DNA from 3 places in the Blautia intestinihominis genome. Region 1 is predicted to be linked to each of the others. Evidence: riboswitches for the same ligand, from Rfam matches in the RefSeq annotation. Region 1 holds a riboswitch; each other region holds the start of a gene.
The links. A riboswitch is a leader RNA that binds a small molecule or an ion and turns the genes downstream of it on or off. The one in region 1 is predicted to bind cyclic di-GMP.
Positions count from the first base shown of each region.

Region 2: another riboswitch for cyclic di-GMP. It lies ahead of WMO75_RS13150 (ABC transporter substrate-binding protein); the one in region 1 lies ahead of WMO75_RS04220 (hypothetical protein).
Region 3: another riboswitch for cyclic di-GMP. It lies ahead of WMO75_RS03080 (response regulator); the one in region 1 lies ahead of WMO75_RS04220 (hypothetical protein).

Region 1 covers NZ_JBBMEI010000008.1:54,395-56,599, forward strand. Annotated here, with positions in the region: gene WMO75_RS04210 (AIM24 family protein) at 1-123, opposite strand, end outside; gene WMO75_RS04215 (TerD family protein) at 139-942, opposite strand; cyclic di-GMP riboswitch class I at 1,117-1,193, shown strand; gene WMO75_RS04220 (hypothetical protein) at 1,300-1,641, shown strand; gene pflB (formate C-acetyltransferase) at 1,929-2,205, shown strand, end outside.
Region 2 covers NZ_JBBMEI010000045.1:21,641-23,845, reverse strand. Annotated here, with positions in the region: gene WMO75_RS13155 (AAA family ATPase) at 1-680, shown strand, start outside; partial or broken gene WMO75_RS19980 (MATE family efflux transporter) at 647-1,207, opposite strand; cyclic di-GMP riboswitch class I at 1,301-1,376, shown strand; gene WMO75_RS13150 (ABC transporter substrate-binding protein) at 1,476-2,205, shown strand, end outside.
Region 3 covers NZ_JBBMEI010000005.1:84,678-86,882, reverse strand. Annotated here, with positions in the region: gene WMO75_RS03080 (response regulator) at 1-1,036, opposite strand, end outside; cyclic di-GMP riboswitch class I at 1,265-1,355, opposite strand; gene WMO75_RS03075 (hypothetical protein) at 1,347-1,607, opposite strand; gene WMO75_RS03070 (DUF4956 domain-containing protein) at 1,664-2,205, opposite strand, start outside.

The sequences.
Region 1 (2,205 bases):
GCGGTAATTAGTGTTGCCGCTGCAGTCGCCTGCGATAAAAGCACCGGTCTTGGTGAAGATAACGTCGTTGCCTGTAGTAGTGACTTTGAGTGTCAGTTCGTTTATGGTTTCAAATTTGATCATAAGAGTATCCTCCCGTTAGTTTGTCTCAACGCCGTATAACTGGCAGAGCCCCGCCAGATCTCTGGCGACACCGTTTCCGATGGCGTTGAATTTCCATTCTGTATTATGTAAGTAAATCTCTCCGAGCATCATGGATGTGACATTGTCATAATAATCGGTCAGCATGAAACTGTAGATCTCCTGACCGGAATCCGGATCGAGAAGCCGGATATAGGCATCTTTGACCATGCTGAAATTTAGGTGCCGCTCCAGTGCCTCGTTGATCGTAAGGACAAAAACGATCTTCCGTATAGAAGTATTCAGTTTGAAAAAATCAATATCCGCATATTCACGGTCTGCCCTGGAGCCGTTTACATGCAGGGCAACACTTCCGTCGGGGCTCAGTGTCTGTCCGTAAAAAACAAACCAGTCATCGCCGGGAACCTTGCCTGAAGCATCCAGAAGATAAGCGGATAAATCGATATCACACTGAGGGTTAGAGACGTTCCAGCCAAGTGCAACACGCACCTTTGGAAACTGCCCGACTGTGCCGATACGGACTTTCTGGCCCTTCTGTATGACGTTACGAAGGACCGGGATATCGTGTTTCTGCGGAGCAGAGGATACCGAAGATACTGTCGGAGTTACAGGTGCTGGTTCTGGATGTCGATAAGCCTGCGTTCTTTTGGGATTTTCCTGTACATGGCCAGATAAAGTTTTCTTCAAATTTACAGAAAGAATATTTCCCCTGTGCAGAGCAGGCTGGATCTTTCGCTGGTTAAGTGTAAGAACGTTCCCGGCGGTATATGCCGATTCGATCTTTGTGGGAATTTGAAACATAGTTTACCTCCCCGTATTTTATTGATACTACATTGTTCACTGTTCTAATCATACCATGTTACACCATGAATTAAAATAAATCAGGTTAACATTTACTTTAACATTTACATTGATTTTTACTTATTTGGATCAAAACCCTTGAAAAAATGCAGAATTTACGTTACCATGAACTTAACTTCATAAAGGCAAAGCTGTGGTAACGCAGTGACGCAAAGCTATAGGGGCCGAGAACGAGCCAGCCAGTTGCAAGAACAGAGAATCCATCTGCTGTCTTGCTTTTTTTATGTAAAAAGCGAAGTCAGCAGTCGGGATTCGGTCAAATTTAATCAAATCAACGGCATACAGAAGGAGAGTGTAATGGCTCGAAAATACACAAAAGAAGAATTAAAAGAAAGACTTCAGCGTTCCATATATAAAGTAGTAGCAGAAGAAGGCATCGAAGGCGTTACCGTCCGTAAAGTATCAAAGGGATGCGGGCTTTCCGACCCGTATATTTATCAGTGTTACAAGGATCTGTTCGATCTGATGGATCCGGAGGTGATCGTGTCCAACATCATCGACAGCACCGTATCTGTAGCAGTCAAAATGCATCTTGGATATATGGACAAGACAGCTCTCAAGGCACGAACGATCTACAAAACAGTATTTGCATTATTGTTCCAGCTTCTGCATATTGATGTGTGGAACGGGGGAATATAAAAGCAGCGAGAGGCTGCTTTTTTGTACTTTTCCGGGTACATTTTTTGGACGTAAAAAAGTACAAAACCACAACATGTTGATAAAAAATATCAAGACACAGCTACAAATTGTATTAAATTAAAAGCATGCGCTAATCGATTGACAACGGCGTATTCCATAGTGTACACTAGCGGCGTGAACAAGGGAGTGTTCACTTGAAACTAATAAGATTCCGGTCTTATTTTTCTTTTGCAAGAAAAGTTAGACGGGACATACGCGGAATAAATCATATATTAGAGAGGTGCAAAATGAAAAACTTTTCACAGTGGGAAGGTTTCAAAGGAAACCGTTGGAAAGAAAAAATCGACGTCCGTAACTTTATCTCGATGAACTACACACCATATGACGGAGACGCTTCCTTCCTGGAAGAACCAACAGAAGCAACAAATAAACTGTGGGGAAAACTTCAGGAACTGCAGAAAGAAGAACGTGCCAAAGGCGGAGTTCTGGATATGGAAACAGAGGTTGTTACATCTCTGACAGCATATGGCCCGGGATACATCGACGAAGATCTTAAAGATCTTG
Region 2 (2,205 bases), on a different contig from region 1:
CAAAGAATGAGATTGAAAATCTGATTGCAGGAAATGAAATCATAAAAGAAATACATCAGGAACTGACCTACAGTGAACTGGATCAGTCGGTGGAAAACTTATGGAGTGTACTGTTTACTACAGGTTATCTGACTCAGAGAGGCCGTGTAGACGGAAGAAAATATCGTTTGGCGATTCCTAACAGGGAAATTCGGGAATTATTTATAACTCAGATCCGGGAATGGTTTCGGCAGACTTCCAGAAATGATACAGGAACCCTGGAAACTTTCTGTCAGGCATTTCCTCAGAAAAATGCTGCAAAAATCGAAGAACTTCTGAATGAATATCTCTGGCATACAATCAGTATTCGTGATATATCCGGCAGAGAGAAAAAGGAGAATTTTTATCACGGGATACTTCAGGGGCTTCTCAGATATAAAGAAAACTGGCTGATAAAATCCAATGCAGAATCTGGAGAAGGCTACAGTGACATCCTTATTGAGATTCCGGAAAGCCGGACAGGAATTATTATAGAGATAAAATATGCAGAAGGTGCAGCATTTGATTTATCCTGCCACAAGGCGGTTGAGCAGATCAGAGAAAAACATTATGATGCCATACTTCTTGAGGATGGTATGGAAAATATCATAAAATATGGAATTGCCTTTTATAAAAAGAGATGTAAAGTGTTATTAGTGTGATAATTAATAAGGTGCCTGTCTTTGGGAAAACCAGAGGCAGGCATCTTTATTAAAAGTAAATCCGATTGTCTTTTTTGAAAAAATACTTCCAGTGCATATAGCCGGATAGGATCCGGGTCAGTATTTCTGCTGCCGGAACGGCGAGCCAGACACCTGTGATTCCCAGAAAATAAGGAAATGACACAAGACAGATGACCAGGAAAAAGAGTGACCGCAAAAATACGAAAACCGGTTGATGCGAGCTGAAAGGTTTCCGGATCTTTGGTGAATACGGATACAATGGGTCCGGAACCAAGGACAGATAAGATCACCATAACAATGGATGAAAGGAAGGTAAATCTCATAATAATATTATATGTATTTCTGAGACGATCTCTCTGCTGTACACCGTACTGGAAACCAATTACAGGACTGACCCTGATAGAAAGTCCCATATAAAAAGCGTTGAACAGAAACTGCCCGTACAAAAGGATTGTGATGGCGGCGACTCCGGATGCACCGGCCAGCCGGATCAGGATAATGTTGAAGTTAAAACGGTAATGTTTTTCTTGTGCATAGGGGAGCGCTAGAGTATAATAAAATCAGTTTTTGCGGCATAAGTTAACAAACTATAATTTAAATAAGGAAATCGGCAAACCAGATGAAAGTCTGGGACGCAAAGCTACAGGGCCTGTAAAATGGCAGCCAGTTGCATAAAATGAGGTGCACTGTCTGTTTGACAGTGCTTTTTTACGGAGTTATTTCACAGACGTAACAATAATGATTTTATCAGGAAAGAATGAGGAAAATAAAAGTATGAAAAAGGCAAAACGTTGTCTGACAGCAGTGGTGTCAGGTGTGCTTGTAGCAACTGCTGTCTTGTCTGGATGTGGACAGTCAAAGAAAGAAGTATCTAAAAACGATGATCATCTTACCGTTTATCTGTGGGAAAATCGTTTGATGAAAAATATTGCACCCTATGTCCATGAACAGTTCCCAGATCAGGATATTGAATTTATTATTGGTAACAATGATACCGATTTATACAGTTATTTTAAAGAACATGATGAATTACCGGATATCATAACAGTACGTCGATTTTCTGGAACAGATGCACAGGACTTACAGCCTTATCTTATGGATTTTGCTTCTTATGATGTTGTTTCCAAGTATTATTCCTATGCGGTGCAATATTATAAGAATGCGGAGGATGAAATCCAGTGGCTGCCAATCTGTGGTATTCCGCAGACGATCATTGCCAACAAAACACTGTTTGATCAGTATGGAATTAAGATTCCAAAAAATTATGAGGAATATGTACAGGCTTGTCAGCAGTTTTATGATAATGGCATAAAACCGTATTCCATGGATCTTGGGGAAGACTGGTCTAATAATGAAATCATCCAGGCGGCGGCAATCGGTGAGTTTACAAGCCTGGATGGTATTGAATGGCGAAACGGTGCAGAGACTGCAGCTGATGAAGTGAAGTTTGATGATACATTATGGAAACGTATTTTTTCAGAAACCAGTCAGTTTCTTAAGGATT
Region 3 (2,205 bases), on a different contig from region 1:
CAACATAACCACGATTGTAAAAAGCGGATACCGCCTTCTTATCTATTTCCACGACATAGGAATCCACAAAATGCCGGATCAGTTCATCCCATGTATGACTCTGTTCAAAGACCGTCATCAGGGACGGTTCAACCTTAAAGGTATCAAAAGTATTCGCTTCCAGATTCACATAATACTCGCACAGATCTGCTTTCGTGAATGCTCTATGGAAAGCAGCAGATTTTTGTGCCTGCATGGCCTCTTTTTTCTCTGCATCAATATTAATAAAAATCCCGGCAATCCTGCTGGCAGAACCATCCAGCCGGCGTATCACTTCTGCCGATGCCCGAAACCACTGGTATTGATTATCCTTCATTCTCATACGATACTCTACCTGGTATTTTATCTGGTTCGTCTTATCCTTAATTGCCGCCTGAAGCTGCACCATTACTCTTTCTTTATCCTGTGGATGCAGAAGGTCTGACCAGGATTCCAGTTTATTCGGAAAGTCCAGAGTGTCATGATAGCCAAGCATTTTTCGGAATTCATGACTCCAGTTTGCATTCACAATCTCACTGTTTTCGTCACAGTCAAAATACCAGAAGCCGGAATAGATAGCCTCATTGAGCAGTGCCAAATTTACATGATCCCAGTTGACCTGTACGGACATAACCCAGATCTGTCTGCCTGCTTCATCTGTCGCATCCTCTTTATAAAGCCGTACATTATTCACGGTACCGTCCGCAGTAAGGATCTGTGCTTCCCCTGCTCCGTGAAGCTGCGAAAAACGGTCTCGATTCATTATATCTTCCCCATTATAAAAGAAGTTTTTCAATGAGCCTTTTGTCTGTTTCATGAAAGTATCGAATGTATATCCTGTACTATGCAACAGCAGATTATTCACAGACAAAATAGACAGGTTTTGGTCATAAGATCCTGTCATTATACCTACCCCGCCATTATTTTCCAGTGTTTTCTGTACGGCCTGTAACATGGCCTGTGTCTGCCCCGTTACATTCTCACCTAATGAATATATTTTGTCTTCATAATTTTTCATTTTATAAAAATCCTCTCTCCGTCTTATGCCTTCTTCATCCTGCTTTTATCTGTATACAGAGAACCTGTCCCTGCCAGTTTTCTTACCCATTTGGGCATACAAAAAAGAACACATGCCAAAATATGCCAGTGTCCCTACTACATTTCTTCAAAATCACACATCCGTATAGTATAAAAGTTATCGAAATCTCTTCCGTTTTCACATCTTTTCTATATATGATATGAAAACAGTGGCAACCGGCTGACCTGGTCAAACTTTTTGACTTTAGCCCCTTCTGGCTTTGCGTCCCTGCCTTTCAGCAGGTTTGCCTTTAAATAATTTCTATTTTTATCAAAAACAAAATACCATAAAGTTTTTCATACGTCAATATTGCTGGATAGAAAATCTGTGTATTTTGCGTATGCCAGCCTGCATTGTCAGTTATCGATCGGCTCGCCAAACCACTCACCATAAAATTATTTATTACAATTTCACTGGCTGCAAGATGTGGAACCTTTACACCATCTCCTTTTCCACAAAATAAGAGCCTTGCCGAAGCAAGGCTCTTACTAAGCGTTTTTCTTCGATTCAAAGAATCTATTCGGCTTGTGATTACCGCATAAATCAACCAGTTATAATCTTTTCATTTTATCCGTGATACTCTCCATTATACTGGATCAATGTAATATCTTCTACATTTGTGATCTTCCGGATCCTCTCTGTGAAATCGAGATCATTCTGCCGACAGAATACCTCAACTGCCATCTCTGTTTTCTCCCCACGCATCGTCTTTGACTTTATGAAATATTTCATTTTTCCAAAGTTGCGGATAATTTCATCACCTGCCTCATCTCCCTGATAATGAATCACTGCGATATAGATCCTGCCCTTCTGCTGCTTATGATAGAACAAAAAGATCATTGCGATCATTACAACTGCCGCGATCAGAGCCAGCACATACATTCCTGCTCCGGTTGTGATTCCTGTAGTGATCGCCCAGAAAAGATATAGCAGATCCATCGGATCTTTCACCGCTGTACGGAAACGAACGATAGACAACGCTCCGACCATACCAAGTGAGATCACAATGTTCGTACTGATCGCCAGAGTAACCATACAGGTAAGAAGCGTCATTCCGACCAAAGTAACCGCAAAGCTTCTGGAAAAGATTACCCCTACATAAAATTTGC